3 regions of the Hydrogenophaga sp. L76 genome follow, and region 2 is predicted to be linked to each of the others. Evidence: predicted binding sites of a transcription regulator. Region 2 holds the regulator's gene; each other region holds the start of a gene.
The links. The regulator sigma-54, encoded in region 2, starts transcription at its own class of promoters, with help from an activator protein. The targets are predictions, from matches to a motif close to TGGCANGNAANCTGCTTT.
Positions count from the first base shown of each region.

Region 1: the regulator sigma-54 is predicted to act here: its motif matches at 2,568-2,585, upstream of AC23D4_RS21980 (PQQ-dependent methanol/ethanol family dehydrogenase).
Region 3: the regulator sigma-54 is predicted to act here: its motif matches at 2,202-2,219, upstream of AC23D4_RS15770 (ammonium transporter).

Region 1 is NZ_CM172807.1:4,493,473-4,498,512, forward strand. It holds gene AC23D4_RS21965 (ABC transporter permease) at 1-578, shown strand, start outside; gene AC23D4_RS21970 (quinoprotein dehydrogenase-associated SoxYZ-like carrier) at 575-1,378, shown strand; gene AC23D4_RS21975 (quinoprotein relay system zinc metallohydrolase 1) at 1,375-2,379, shown strand; gene AC23D4_RS21980 (PQQ-dependent methanol/ethanol family dehydrogenase) at 2,728-4,419, shown strand; gene AC23D4_RS21985 (c-type cytochrome) at 4,568-4,891, shown strand; gene AC23D4_RS21990 (MASE3 domain-containing protein) at 4,977-5,040, shown strand, end outside.
Region 2 is NZ_CM172807.1:2,664,138-2,669,177, forward strand. It holds gene AC23D4_RS12740 (THUMP domain-containing class I SAM-dependent RNA methyltransferase) at 1-916, opposite strand, end outside; gene rpoN (RNA polymerase factor sigma-54) at 913-2,562, opposite strand; gene lptB (LPS export ABC transporter ATP-binding protein) at 2,756-3,532, opposite strand; gene lptA (lipopolysaccharide transport periplasmic protein LptA) at 3,538-4,173, opposite strand; gene AC23D4_RS12760 (thiol:disulfide interchange protein DsbA/DsbL) at 4,313-4,951, opposite strand; gene AC23D4_RS12765 (SPOR domain-containing protein) at 5,017-5,040, opposite strand, start outside.
Region 3 is NZ_CM172807.1:3,258,479-3,263,518, reverse strand. It holds gene AC23D4_RS15780 (nickel-dependent hydrogenase large subunit) at 1-612, opposite strand, end outside; gene AC23D4_RS15775 (hydrogenase small subunit) at 637-1,725, opposite strand; gene AC23D4_RS15770 (ammonium transporter) at 2,250-3,632, shown strand; gene AC23D4_RS15765 (hypothetical protein) at 3,697-4,122, shown strand; gene AC23D4_RS15760 (GMC family oxidoreductase) at 4,130-5,040, opposite strand, start outside.

The DNA.
Region 1 (5,040 bases), 1.8 Mb from region 2:
TGTTCAACGGCATGCAGAGCTCGCTTTCCATGGTCTACGACCGCGAGATGGGTGTCATGCGCCTGTTGCTCACCGCGCCGCTGGCGCGTGGCTGGCTGCTGGCCTTCAAGCTGCTCGCGGGCACCTGCCTCTCGGTGCTGCAGATGGGTGTGTTCCTCGCCATCGCCTGGGCCTTTGGGGTGGAGGTGCCGCTGGCCAACCTGCCGGGGCTGCTGATCGCCATGGCCTGCGGTGCCACGATGCTGGCTGCGCTCGGGCTGATGCTCTCGGTGTACGTGAAGCAGCTGGAGAACTTTGCGGGGACCATGAACTTCGTGATCTTCCCCATGTTCTTCATCAGCCCCGCGCTTTACCCGCTGTGGAAGCTCGAAGAATCGGGCGCGTGGTGGCTGCTGAGGCTCGCGGAGTGGAACCCGTTCACCCACGCGGTCGAGGCCATGCGCTACGCCATGGTGGGGCAGTTCACGGCGCTGTCGTGGTCGGTGGTGGTGGGCTGCGGCGTGGTGTTTTTCGTGGCTGCATTGTGGGGTTACGACCCGCAACGCGGCTGGGTCAAGAGCAAGGGAGGCGGTGGATGAACCCGATCATTCAACGCCGCCATCTGCTGGGCAGCGGCTTGCTTGGCGCGTTGGTGCCCGCTGCTCTACGAGCACAAGTCGATCAGACCGGTGGCGACCCACTGGGCTCCATGCAGTACCCCAGCCTGCGCGAGCAGACCATCGGCAAGGCGAGTGCGAAGTTCTCCGACGCGGTGACGATCAAGGGCCCGGCCTTTGCCGACGACGCGATGAACGTGCCGCTGCTGGTGGACGCGCGCGGACTCGGCCAGGTGGGCGGCGGCGTGGCGCGCATCCGCGTTGCGGTGGACCGCAACCCGGTGCGCCAGGTGCTGGACTTCGAACCCCTGCGCGCGCTGCCCATGCTGGCCTTCCGCATCCGCATGGAGCAGGCCTCGCCCGTGCGCGCCTTTGTGCAGACCAAGGACGGCCAGTGGCATGTGGGCAGCACCTGGGTGCAGGCGGCGGGCGGTGGCTGCACGGTGCCCGGCCTCACGCGCGCCGACGGTTCCTGGAGCAAGACCCTGGGCCAGGTGCAGGCACGTTTTTTCAACAACGTGCTCGAAGGCAGCCGGCGCCTGCGCGTGCGCGTGATGCACCCCATGGACACGGGGCTGGTCGCGGGCATTCCGGCTTTCTACATCGAAGAGCTGCAACTGGTGGACAGCTCGGGCCAGGCCTGGTGGAAGCTGGCGCTGCACGAACCGGTTTCGGAAAACCCGCTCATCACATTCGAGCTGCCGCCGCAGGTGGTGAGCGGCCTGCGGCTGGTGGGGCGCGACAACAATGGCAACCGCATCGACGCCGAGGTGGGTGCATGAACTTCGCGGAGGGCGTCGGTACCCGATGGAATCCGTGGTGGTTGACGGCGCTCGTGCTGGCGGGCAGCGCGCAGGCGCAGACCATCGCCGTGCCGGCTCCGGCATCGAAGCCCGACGCGGCCACGTTCAACTACGACCTGCAGCCGCGCCAGATCGCCGAGGGCACCTGGGTCATCGAAGGCGCCGTGCAGGACTTCAGCCGTGCCAACGGCTGCAACATCATCAACACCGCCTTCATCGCCACCGGCGCGGGCGTGGTGGTCATCAACACCGGGCCTTCGCGCCTGTATGGCGAGCAGCAGCGCCGCGCCATCGAACGTGTCACCCGCGAACCGGTGCAACGCGTGCTGGAACTCAACCTGCACCCCGACTATTTCTTCGGCAACCAGGCCTGGGCCGACCGGCCCACGCAGGCGCTGGCCGGCAGCATCAGCGGCATGCAGGCCGAAGGCACAGCCTACGCCGACAACCTCTACCGCCTCTGCGGCGACTGGATGCGCGGCACCGAGTCCACGCCCGCGCGCGAAGCCGTGTTGCCGCAGACCCTGCAGCTCGGCCAGCACAAGCTGGAGCTCAGGCGCCTGCACGGCCACACCGCGGACGACCTGGTGCTGCTCGACCACCGCACCGGCGTGCTGTTCGCCGGGGGGCTGGTGTTTGCCGAGCGTGTGCCGACCACGCCGCACGCCGACTTCGCCGCCTGGCTGAGCAGCCTGGACACACTGGAGCAACTGATCACCAGCGGCCAGGTGAAATCCGTGGTGCCCAGCCACGGCCCGGTGCACACGGGCCTGGCCGGTGTGCAGCAGACGCGCGACTGGCTGCAGTGGCTGACCACGCTCATGCAGACCAGCGCCGAGCGCGGGCTCGACCTCGGCGAGGTGCTGGGCACGCCTGTGCCACAGCGCTTCGCGCACTGGGCCGCGCAACCCGCCGAGCTGCACCGCTCGCTCACGCAGTGGTACCCGCGCTACGAGCTGCGGGCGTTGATCAAGCCCTGAGCAGCCACCGGTGTTGCAGCCCGACCGGGTTGCAACGTGGGCACTGCGACATTTCTGAACACTGTCACAAGGGTGTCTCTTCATCCGGTTCGCGTTTGGCGCATTTGCAGGCGTCCGGGGCCGCTGGCGTGGCCTCGTGGGGGTATTTCGATCAGTGAAAACCCTAGGCTTTGGCGGGTATCGGTTGCTGGCACAGAAGTTGCCATTTCTGCTTGCGTGCATGCCCCGGCTGGAGAGGGACAACACCAGCGAGCCGCTGGGGCGGCACGGCCAGTTCCCACAAGCCATCAACCTCACAAACGAGCAGGAGACCACCCAGTGAAACGCACTCTATTGAGCCTTTTGGTCATGGCCGCCACGGCCCACGTCAGCGCCCAGGGCGTGACCGACGCGATGATCGCGGACGACGCCAAGACCCCCGACAACGTGCTCAGCTGGGGCCTCGGCACCCAGGGCCAGCGCCACTCGCCGCTGACCGGCATCAACGAAAAATCCATCAGCAAACTGGTGCCCGTGTGGTCCATGTCCTTCGGTGGTGAAAAGCAGCGGGGCCAGCAGTCGCAGCCGCTGGTGAACAAGGGCAAGATGTTTGTCACCGCGTCTTACTCGCGCATCTACGCGGTAGACACCAAGACGGGCAAGAAGCTCTGGAAGTACGAGCACCGCCTGCCCGAAGGCATCATGCCCTGCTGCGACGTGATCAACCGCGGCGCCGCGCTGTACGACAACCTGGTGATCTTCGGCACGCTGGACGCCCAGCTCGTGGCGCTCGACCAGGAAACCGGCAAGGTGGTGTGGCGCGAGAAGATCGACGACTACTCCGCCGGCTACAGCTACACCGCAGCGCCACTGATCGCCGAGGGCCTGCTCATCACGGGCCTGTCGGGTGGTGAGTTCGGTGTGGTCGGCCGCGTCGAAGCGCGCGATCCCAGGACCGGCAAGATGGTCTGGGTGCGCCCCGTGGTGGAAGGCCACATGGGCTACAAGGACGGCAAGGAAAACGGTGTCACCGGTACGACCAATGCCTCGTGGCCGGGCGAGACCTGGAAGACCGGCGGCGCCGCGCCCTGGCTCGGCGGCAGCTACGACCCCACCACCGGTCTGGCCTATTTCGGCACCGGCAACCCCGGCCCCTGGAACAGCCATGTGCGCAAGGGCGACAACCTGTATTCCGCCTCCACCGTCGCCATCGACGTGAAGACCGGCCAGATCAAGTGGCACTACCAGTCCACCCCGAACGACGGCTGGGACTACGACGGTGTGAACGAGTTCGTCACCTTCGACATGGACGGCAAGCGCGTCGGTGCCAAGGCCGACCGCAACGGCTTCTTCTACGTGAACGACGCCACCACCGGCAAGCTGATCAACGCCTTCCCGTTCGTGAAGAAGGTAACGTGGGCCACCGGCATCGACCTCAAGACCGGCCGCCCCAACTTCGACCCGGCGAACCGCCCGGGTGACCCGACCGCTGCGGGTGGCGACGGTGCCAAGGGCAAGTCGGTGTTCTCTGCCCCCGGCTTCCTGGGTGGCAAGAACCAGATGCCCATGGCCTACAGCCCGAAGACCGGCCTGTTCTACGTGCCCACCAACGAATGGGGCATGGAGATCTGGAACGAACCCATCACCTACAAGAAGGGCGCGGCCTACCTGGGCGCGGGTTTCACCATCAAGCCGCTGTTTGACGACCACATCGGTTCGCTGCGCGCCATCAACCCCAAGACCGGCAAGGTCGAGTGGGAAGTCAAGAACGAAGCCCCGCTCTGGGGTGGTGTGCTGACGGCTGGCGACCTGGTGTTCTGGGGCACGCCCGAGGGTTACCTCAAGGCCGCCGACGCCAGGACCGGCAAGGTGGTCTGGCAGTTCCAGACCGGCTCCGGCGTGGTGGCTCCTCCCATCACCTGGACCGAAGGCGGAGAACAGTACGTGAGCGTGGTCTCCGGCTGGGGCGGCGCGGTGCCCCTGTGGGGCGGTGAAGTGGCCAAGAAGGTCAACTTCCTCGAACAGGGCGGCTCGGTCTGGACCTTCAAGCTCATGAAGTGATGCAGCGGCAGCGGGGCGCAGCCTGAAGGGGCGGCCCTGCCACATTGGGCGGTGTCGGCCGCCGCACGCGTGCGAACGGTCGACCCCGCCCTTTTTTTGTCCCGTGTTTGTTTTCCATCTCTCTTTTCTTCTTTCAGGTAGCCCTGCCATGCGTACCGTTCTGATCCTCGCCTCTGCCCTTGCCGGCCTCAGTGCCCCGGCCCACGCGCTCGACGTGACCGCCGCCATCGAAATGGCCAAGGCCAACGGCTGCTTCTCCTGCCACTCGGCCAACGAAAAAGTGGTCGGTCCGTCCTACAGCGCCGTGCATGAAAAATACAAGGACGACAAAGACGCCGTGGCCTCGCTGGCGCAGTCCATCCAGTACGGCTCCAAAGGCAAATGGGGTCGCATTCCCATGCCGCCGCACCCCGGCATGAGCGCCGCCGACATCAAGACCCTGGCCGAGTGGGTCATGACCATCAAGCCCTGAGCGGCCGAGATCCTTCGGCGCAGGGCGCGTGACGGCGCGGCAGCGCTTTTCAGGGGGTTGCGCATTTTTCCGGTAATGTGCCGGCATGCCACTCGCCCACCCCATCAAATACGGTTTTCTCAGCCTGCTGGCGGTGCTGGGCATGGTCG
Region 2 (5,040 bases):
GCATACGCTGCAGGGCGTCGCCGCCGCGCAGTTCGATCGCGTGGGCAACGCCTGCGCGCTCGGCGTTGCGCTGCGCAAAATCGACCATGCGGAACGACACGTCGCTGCCGAACACGATGGGCGCGTGGCCTTCGGGCCAGTCGCGCATCTCGCGCTCGGCTTCGTCCTGGATCGCGGTCCACACATGCTGCTGGAACGGCAGCATCTTTTCAAACGCAAAGCGGCGCAGCATGCCGGGCGGGATGTTGAGCGCGATCTGCGCCGCTTCGATCACCACCGTGCCGCTGCCGCAGCAGGGGTCGTACAGCGGGGTGATGTCGTCCAGCGTTTGTGCCTCGCCGCCGTTCCAGCCGGTGGCAGCGATCATGGCCGCGGCCAGCGTTTCCTTCAGCGGCGCGTCGCCCTTGTCTTCGCGCCAGCCGCGCTTGAACAGCGGCTCCCCCGAGGTGTCGATGTAGAGCGTGAGTTCGTCGGTGGTGACGTGGGCGTAGATGCGCACGTCGGGCCAGGTGGTGTCCACGCTGGGGCGTTCGCCGCGTTTGTCGCGGAAGCGGTCACAGATGGCGTCCTTGATCTTCAGTGCGGCGAAGTTGAGGCTGGTCAGCGGGCTGTGCTGCGCGGTGATCTCGACCTTGATGGTCTGCTGCGGCGTGAACCAGATTTCCCAGGCGATCTCGCTGGCTGCGTTGTACAGGTCCTGCTCGCCGCGGTAACCACCGTGCCAGAGCTGCACCAGCACGCGCTGGCTCAGGCGGCTGTACAGGTTCAGGCGCATGGCGTCGCGCCACGAGGCCTTGATGCCCACACCGCCGCGGGCCTTGAAGGCCAGCGGTTCGTTGGTGATGCGCTGCACCTCGTCGGCGAGCATGTCCTCCACGCCGGCCGCACAGGGGAGAAACAACTTCAATTGATTCACAGGCTTTTTCTAAGGTTGGCCGGTGCGATGCGAAGTGCCTCGCGGTACTTGGCCACGGTGCGGCGCGCGCACTCGATGCCCTGCTCCTTGAGCAGGTCGGAGAGCTGGTTGTCGGACAGCGGTTTCTTGGGCTCTTCGGAGGCGATGAACTGTTTGAGCAGGGCGCGCACCGCGGTGCTCGACGCGTTGCCGCCGGTTTCGGTGCCGAGCGAAGAGCCGAAGAAGTACTTGAGCTCGTAGGTGCCGAACGGCGTGGCCATGTACTTGGCGGTGGTCACGCGGCTGATGGTGGACTCGTGCAGGCCCAGCTCGTCGGCGATCTCGCGCAGCACCAGCGGGCGCATGGCGAGTTCGCCGTGCATGAAGAAGTTGCGCTGGCGCTCGACGATGGCACTCGATACGCGCAGGATGGTGTCGAAACGCTGCTGAATGTTCTTGATGAACCAGCGCGCTTCCTGCAGGCGCTGCTGCATGGCGGCGTGGCCGGCTTCGCCGCCGTTGTCCCGGCCGCCGCGGTTTTGGCGCATGGCGTTGGCGTACACGTCGTGCACGCGCAGGCGCGGCATCACGTCGGGATTCAGGATGACCTTGAAGCCCCGGCCGGCGCGTGTGACGATGACGTCGGGCACGACCACGTTGCGCTCCACATCGATGAAACGGCGCCCGGGTTTGGGTTCAAGCCGCGCGATGACACCCAGCGCGGCGCGCGCCGTTTCGTCGTCGATGCCGCACAGGGCGCACAGACGCTTGATGTCGCGTTTGGCCACCAGCTCCATCGACTGGTTGCAGATGGCCAGCGCCGCGCGCGCTTCGGGGGTGTTGCGCAGCTCTTCGATCTGCAGGCGCAGGCATTCGCCGAGGTTGCGCGCACCCACGCCGGTGGGCTCCATGTGCTGCAGCCAGCCCAGGGCCATGCGCAGCTGCGCTTCGACGGCCTCCAGCTCTTCGATGGCAGGCGAGGTGGCCTCGCGGCCGTGCATGAGCCGCCAGAAGCCCAGGGCGAGCTCGGCCATGTCGTCTTCGAGGTAGGCATCGTCGTTGAGCGATTCGATGAGGAAATACAGCGCCGCCGCGTCCTCGTCGCTCAGCCGCAGACAACGGGCCTGCTCGTGCAGGTGGTCCTGGAGGCTGACGGGACTGCGGGCCAGGTCGGCTGCGCTGGCGGTTTCGTCGTCGCCACCGGAGCCGCTGTTGCGCGCCGGTGCGTCGCCGCCCCATTCGCTGTCATCGGGCGCCATCTCGACCGTGCCGTCGCCTTCCCAGCTTTCTTCCACCGGGGTGGCGCCGTCGAGCCGGCTTTCGATCTCGTCGCCTGAGCCGCTGTCGGCGGGCGCGTCGGACGTGCTGCTGACGCGGTCAGGCAGCGGGCCGTCAAATTCGGCGGGGGCGGCCACGGCGTCGGCCACCGGCAGCGCGGCATCGGCGATCTGTTCGCCGGCGCTCACCGGCGCATCGACCTGCTCCAGACCGAAAGCCTCGCGCTCGGCGATCTCTTCCGTGCGCTCCAGAAACGGGTTTTCGTCGAGCATCTGCTCGACCTCCTGCGCCATTTCCAGCGTGGAGAGTTGCAGCAGGCGGATCGATTGCTGCAACTGGGGCGTGAGCGCCAGATGCTGCGATACACGCAGGGAGAGGCCTTGCTTCATGCCTGGGCGTACAGCAGCGGGAAACGGAGATTCGCCGCCGGGCCGCCCCAAGGCGAATCAACCCCCTTGGGGGGCAGCGCGCCGCGCAGCGGCAAGGCGTGGGGGCCACAAGACGCCGCCGGGCCGCCCCAAGGCGAATCAGCCCCCTCGGGGGGCCGCGAAGTACATGCAATGACGAGCGTGGAGGTCATGTTCACATGCGGAAGTTCTCGCCCAGGTACACACGGCGTACTTCGGCGTTTTCCACGATCTCTGCGGTGGGACCGCTGGCCAGAACATGGCCGTCGCTGATGATGTAGGCGTGGTCGCAGATGCCCAGGGTTTCGCGCACGTTGTGATCGGTGATCAGCACACCGATGCCCCTGGACTTCAGAAAACCGATGATGTGCTGGATCTCCAGAACCGCAATCGGGTCGATGCCGGCAAAGGGTTCGTCCAGTAGGATGAAGCGCGGGCGCGTGGCCAGGGCCCGGGCGATTTCCACCCGGCGCCGCTCGCCCCCGGAAAGGGCGGGCGCCGGCGAATCGCGCAGATGGTCCACCCGCAGGTCCTTGAGCAGTTCATCGAGGCGGCTGCCGATTTCTGCTTCGGTCAGGGGTTTGCCATCCACATCGTGCTGCAGCTCCAGAACGGCGCGCACGTTCTGCGCCACCGTGAGTTTGCGGAAGATCGAGGCCTCTTGTGGCAGGTAACCCAGGCCCAGCCGGGCACGGCGGTGGATCGGCAAGCCTTCGATGCGCTGGCCGTCGAGCAGGATCTGCCCGCCATCGGCACGCAGCAGGCCCACGATCATGTAGAACGAGGTGGTCTTGCCGGCGCCGTTCGGGCCCAGCAGGCCGACCACTTCACCTTTGTCGACCTTGAGCGAGACATCCTTGACCACCGTGCGGCTGCCATAGGATTTCTTCAGACCCCGGACTTCCAGACTGCTGCGCACCGCCATCGCCTGAGGCGTGCTGGCCATGAGCATGGTCGTCACTTCTGCTTCTCGTTGAGATCGGTGCTGGGTCGCAGCTTGGCAGGATCGGTCGGGGCGGGTGCCGGGGACGCCGCATCGGGAATGGGCGTGAGCATGGCACGCACGCGACCCGAGGGGTTGGCGGCCGTGCGGTTGGCGGGTCCACCCTTGACGGTGAACACCTCGGTCAGGCTGTTGTAGGTGATCTGATTGCCCACACTTTCGTCGTTCAGCTGGGTGCCGCGGTAGCGGCGCAAGACGGCGCTGCCGGTGAACACCACGGTCTGGGCCTTGCTGTCGTATTCAATGCGCTCACCCTCGCCTTCGATCCACTCGTCCAGGCCTTCGCGCTTCTGGCGGAAGAAACCAGGCGCTGCCGCCGTGCCGGTCACCACGCCAAACTGGTTGCCCTGCGGATCCTGGCGCACGTCCATCTTGCTGCCCCGCATGACGATGGTGCCCTTGGTGATCAGGACGTTGCCGGTGAACACGCTGGTCTGCCGCGTGTCTTCGTAGCGCAGCGCGTCCGCCTCGATGTTCATGGGCTTGTCTTTGTCGGCCAGCTCCGCGTGGGCCGCGCCTGCCAGCACCAGACCGGCCATCGTGGCAAAGAGACTGCGGATCCATGGGGGGGGAAGGTGGTGTGTGGGCATGGCTTTAATAGGGCACAAATCTTGCATTCATTGTAACGGTGCAAAGGCCACTTGTCGGCATCCAGCGCTCAATGAGCCGGCCCGAAAAGCACAAGACCCGCCTGCAGCGGGTCTTGCTCGCGGCACGGGGAACCCGGGATCAGGTTTTGCGTGCTTCAGCAATGAGTGAATCGGCAATCAGCATCGTGCGCGGACCCTGCCCACCGATGTAAAAACGGCCCGCCACACCCAGCGCAGGTGTGCCTTCAACGTCATAAGCGTTCTGCAGCCCGATGGCGGCCTCGGCCATCTTGATGGCACTGCCGTTGAAGAAACCGGTGAATTTTTCACGGTCAACACCCTGCTTCTCCACCCAGGCGGTGATGGCCGGCGCCGTGGTCAGCGGCAGGCGCTCTTCGTGAAAAGCCTTGAACACCTTCTGGTGCAGGGCATCGACCAGGCCCATGGATTCCAGCGCGAAATACAGGCGCTGCATGGGCACAAAAGCCGTGTTGAAGGCCACCGGCACGCGGCGCACCTTCACATCGGCGGGCAGCTTCTTGATCCAGGCGTCGAGCAGCGGCTCGAAATGGTGACAGTGGATGCAGGAGTAGGCAAAAAACTCCACCACTTCCACCTGCCCCGGTGGCGTGCTGACCGGCACCGGCTTGCTCAGTCGGACAAAGTCCTTGCCCTCCTGGAACCCGACGCGCTGCGCCCAGGCGGGGCTGAGCCCCAGGCCACTGGCAGCGAGGGCACCGGCAGCCAGCAGAGAACGGGATAGATCGCGGCGTTGCATCGAATCAAACTCCTTGTGTTGACCTACTTGGTTTCACAGGCCATGGGAAAAGTTCCGGGATGGGTTCAGCGCTGAACGCGCACCAGGGC
Region 3 (5,040 bases), 590 kb from region 2:
CGTCACGGCCATCAGGTTGGCCTCGGGCGGCAGCACATAGGCCTTGCTGCCCCAGTAGCCGTTGGCGAACGGCCCGAGCTGGCCGCTTTCAACGAACTTCTTCAGTCGGTTCTGCACATCGCGGAAGTAACCGGGCGAGCTCATCGGGTGCGCGGGCGACACCATCTGCTGCAGATCGCTCGTCTTCTTCGGGTCGGCCTGCAGGCAGGACACGACGTCCACCCAGTCCAGCGCGTGCAGGTGGTAGAAGTGCACCGCGTGGTCGTGCACCTGCAGCGTCTTGGCCATCATCTCGCGGATCAGGTGGGCGTTCAGCGGGATCTGGATGCCCAGCGCGTCCTCCACCGCGCGCACCGAGGTGAGCGCGTGGCAGCCGGTGCAGACGCCGCAGATGCGTTCCACAAAGGCCCAGGCGTCGCGCGGATCGCGGCCTTTCAAAATCACTTCCAGACCGCGCCACATGGTGCCGGTGGAGACCGCGTTGCGGATGACGTTGTTACTGTCGAGGTTGACCTCGCAGCGCATGTGGCCCTCGATGCGCGTGACCGGGTCGACGACGATGCGCCGGCCGGTGTTGTCCATCTTGAAGCCCTGTGTTTCGTAAGCACCCATGGTGTTCTTCCTGTTTGTTCTGGATCAGCTGTTGGAAGGCGCGGCTTTTTTCTCGACGGCCTTGTCGCGCGAGCGCTTGGCCACCGAGATGGCGGCATGCGCCGCGACCGCGGCACCCACCACACCGGCCGCCGTGCCGCCGATCTCGTCCGCATTCGCTTCGATGCCGAAGGCGTGGATGTCGGTGAGGCGGTCGTAGAACGAGCCCTTGTCCCAGAAGCCGTCTTCACTGCAGCCGATGCAGCCGTGGCCGGCCTTGATCGGGAAGCTGGTGCCCTCGTTCCACATCACCGTGGAGCAGGCGTTGTAGGTGGTCGGGCCCTTGCAGCCGACCTTGTAGAGGCAGTAGCCCTTGCGCGCCGACTCGTCGTCCCAGGTCTCGACGAACTGGCCGGCGTCGAAGTGCGGGCGGCGGTAGCACTTGTCGTGGATGCGCTGGCTGTAGAACATCTTCGGGCGGCCCTGGCGGTCCAGCTCGGGGATCTTGTCGAAGGTCAGCATGTAGGTGATCACGCCCGTCATCACCTCGGGGATGGGCGGGCAGCCCGGCACCTTGATGATGGGCTTGTCGGTGATGACCTTGTGGATCGGCGTGGCCTGCGTCGGGTTCGGCTTGGCGGCCTGCACGCAGCCCCAGCTGGCACACGAACCCCAGGCGATGATGGCCTTGGCGTCCTTCGCCACGTGCTTGAGCTTCTCGATGAAGGGCTTGCCCGACTGGATGCAGAACATGCCGTCTTCGTTCAGCGGCGGGTTGCCCTCCACGGCCAGGATGTACTGGCCCTTGTACTTGGTCATGATCTCTTCGAGGATCGCTTCGGCCTGGTGGCCGGCGGCGGCCATCAGGGTGTCGTCGTAGTCCAGCGAGATCATGGAGAGCACCACGTCCTTGGCCAGCGGGTGCGCCGATCGGATGAACGATTCGGTGCAGCAGGTGCATTCCAGCCCGTGCAGCCAGAGCACCGGGGTGCGCGGCTTGGTTTCCATGGCGTGCGCGATCATCGGCACGAACGAGGGCGCCAGCCCGAGCGAGGTGGCGGTGAGCGAGCAGTACTTCAGAAAGCTGCGGCGCGAGATGCCCTTGCGGCGCATCACCTCGTAAAAGGTTTCCATCATGGTTGTGTCTCCGTGGGCTGGTGTGGGGCGGAACCGGGCCCCGCCAATGCAGGCAGGTGTGTAACCGTTCGCAATCGCCAGGCCACGATGGACCAACCAAGGGAAAACACCGACCAACGCGTTTAACGCATTGATTTGCATCGACTTTTTCCGACCCGTTTTGTCGATTCCAAAATCAAGTGCCGACGTGATGGACGGACAACTTCCATTCGTATCAACAAAACGAAAACAAAAAAGACACTCTCGGAAACTCACCCGCCACCCACGCAGGCAAAAAAAAGCCGACCCTTGCGGGGTCGGCTTGTGATCTCTGGCATCTCTTGGGGACGCTGAAGCAATATTTTCTGGTTGGACTGGGTTGTCTCCTCGGTCCCCCGCGGTCACCAGCGGCGTGCGCTGGGTGCGAGTGGTGCCTACTGTAATGCCTTGCACCAGCGCTGTGCATCCGGGGTTTCCCTTGCTCCCTTGCAGGGTGGCACAGGATGTGCTCAGTGCCGGGGGTCGTTGGAAAAGGTAACAAGATGCACCAAAACCGTAGATCCCCCGGATCCGTGGCGGCCGGGCTGGCCCTCGCCATCCCCTCGCTGACCTGTGCGCAGACCGCACCTGCCGTGGCCACCAGCCCCGCAACCGACGCAGCGGCCACGCTGCCCGGCCCGGCGCTCGCCGCCATCAGCACCATCAGCGGGGCCGACACCGCCTGGCTCATGGTGTCCACCGCGCTCGTGCTGCTCATGACGCTGCCCGGCATCGCCCTCTTTTATGGCGGCATGGTGCGCCGCCTCAACGTGATCAACACCATGGCCAGCGTGGTCGGCATCGCGGCGGTGGTCAGCGTGTTGTGGTTTGCGCTGGCGTATTCGCTGGCGTTCACGCCCGGCGACGGCGCGCTGGCGGGCTGGATCGGCGGCGTCGAGCGCATGGGCTTTGCCGGGCTCGATTACCTGGGCGCCACCGGCCAGGTGGCGGTGAGCCACATCGCGCCGCACGTGCCCGAGTCGGTGTTCGCCATGTTCCAGCTCACCTTTGCCATCACCACCTGCGCCCTCGTGGTGGGCGCGCTGGTGGAGCGCATGCACTTCGGCGCCCTGCTGCTGTTCGCCAGCCTGTGGCTGCTGCTGGTGTACGCGCCCGTGGCCCACTGGGTCTGGGAGCCGGGCGGCTGGCTGGCCCAGCTCGGTGCGCTGGACTTTGCCGGTGGCGCCGTGGTGCACATCAACGCCGGTGCGGCCGCGCTGGTCTGCGCCTACGCCCTCGGCCCGCGCCAGGGCTACGGCCGCGAACCCTTCATCCCCTTCAACCTGGGCCTGACCATGGCCGGCACCGGCCTGCTGTGGGTCGGCTGGTTCGGCTTCAACGCCGGCTCGGCGCTCGCCGCCGACGGGCGCGCCGGGCTGGCGCTGGCCGTGACCCACATCGCCGCCGCCGCGGGCGCGCTCTCGTGGATGGCCGCCGAATGGCTGGCGCGCAAACGCGCTTCGCTGCTGGGCCTGTGCTCCGGCGTGGTGGCCGGACTCGTGGCCATCACGCCGGCCGCGGGCTTCGTCACGCTGCGCAGCGCGCTGATCATCGGGCTGGTGGCGGGTGCGGTCTGCTACTGGGGTGCCACCGGCCTGAAACGCCGCCTGCGCGCCGACGATTCGCTCGACGTGTTCGGTGTGCACGGCGTGGGTGGCCTGGTGGGCGCGCTGCTCACCGGCCTGCTGGCCGATCCGGCCATCGCCGGGGTGGAGGGCAGCGTGCTGACGCAGCTGATCGCCTGCATGGCCGTGCTGACCTACAGCCTGGTCATGACTGGCGTCGTGCTGTGGATCACCTCGCGTGTGGCGCGCCTGCGCGTGCACGAGGTGGACGAACGCGCCGGGCTCGATCTGTCGCTGCACAACGAACAGCTCGGACACTGAGCGGCTGAGGCCGCCGTGAACCACCCGACCCGCATGCCTTCGCACCAGCCTGGGGAGTGACGCCATGACATCCACCGAAATCTTCGCCACCGCCGCCCATCTGCATGTGCTGCTGCGCCGCAAGACGGGGCGCGTGACCGACACCGAGTGGATGGCCACCAACGCCGACTACGCGCGCGCCATCGTGCGCTTCGCCCGCGAAAAGGCGGCCAGCGACGGGCTGGACGAGCTGCTGCCCTGGGCCGCCAAGCTGGAAACCGCGAGCACCGGCATGGGCGCGCTCGTGCGCAAGCCCCTGCTGCAGAGCGCCGCCGAAGCGCTGCGTGCCGCGCAGACGCCGCCGCCCCAAGCCAGCCGCCCCAGCGGTTTCGCCGACCTGGTGCCGGCGAGCGGGTTCCGCGAGTCGGCGCTGCCCTCGGGGTTTGACGGCGGCAAACGAACCGATGCCGACGGGCCGGACACGCCGCGCTACGTGGGTGGCATCCGCTAGTCTGGAGTCACATCCCGGCCGCGATCCAGCGCGCCGCCTTCTCCGCGATCATCAGCGTCGGGCTGTTGGTGTTGCCGCTGGTGATGGTGGGCATGACGCCCGCGTCCACCACGCGCAAGCCGGCCACGCCGCGCACGCGCAGGTGGCTGTCGACCACGGCCATGGGGTCATCGGCGCTCCCCATCTTCGTCGTGCCCACCGGGTGGAAGATGGTGCTGGCGATGTCGCCGGCCAGGCGCGCGAGCTCGTCGTCGGTCTGGTACTGCACGCCGGGCTTGAACTCTTCGGGTTGGTATTTCGCCATCGCCGGCTGGGCCACGATGTGCCGCGTCACGCGCAGGCTGTCGGCCGCGACCTGCCGGTCCTCGGCCGTCGAGAGGTAGTTGGGCGCGATGGCGGGCGCGTCTTCGCCGCGTGCGCTGCGGATGCGCACATGGCCACGGCTGCCGGGGTTGAGGTTGCAGACGCTCGCGGTGAAGGCCGGGAAGCTGTGCAGCGGCTCGCCAAAGGCGTCGAGGCTGAGCGGCTGCACGTGGTATTCAAGGTTGGCGTGCGGCTGCGCCGGGTCGCTCTTGGTGAAGGCGCCGAGCTGGCTGGGCGACATGCTCATGGGGCCGCTGCGCTTGAGCGCGTATTCGAGGCCGATGCTGGCCTTGCCCCAGAGCGAATTGGCCAGGGTGTTGAGCGTTTTGCCGCCCTGCACCTTGTAGACCGAGCGGATCTGCAAATGGTCTTGCAGGTTCTCGCCCACGCCGGGCAGCTCGTGTTTCACCTCGACACCCGCGGCCCGCAGCACCGGCGCCGGGCCGATGCCCGAGAGCTGCAGGATCTGCACCGAACCGATGCTGCCCGCGCTGAGCACCACCTCGCGCGTGGCACACACGCTCACACGCTGGCCACCGCGCTTCAGCTCGGCGC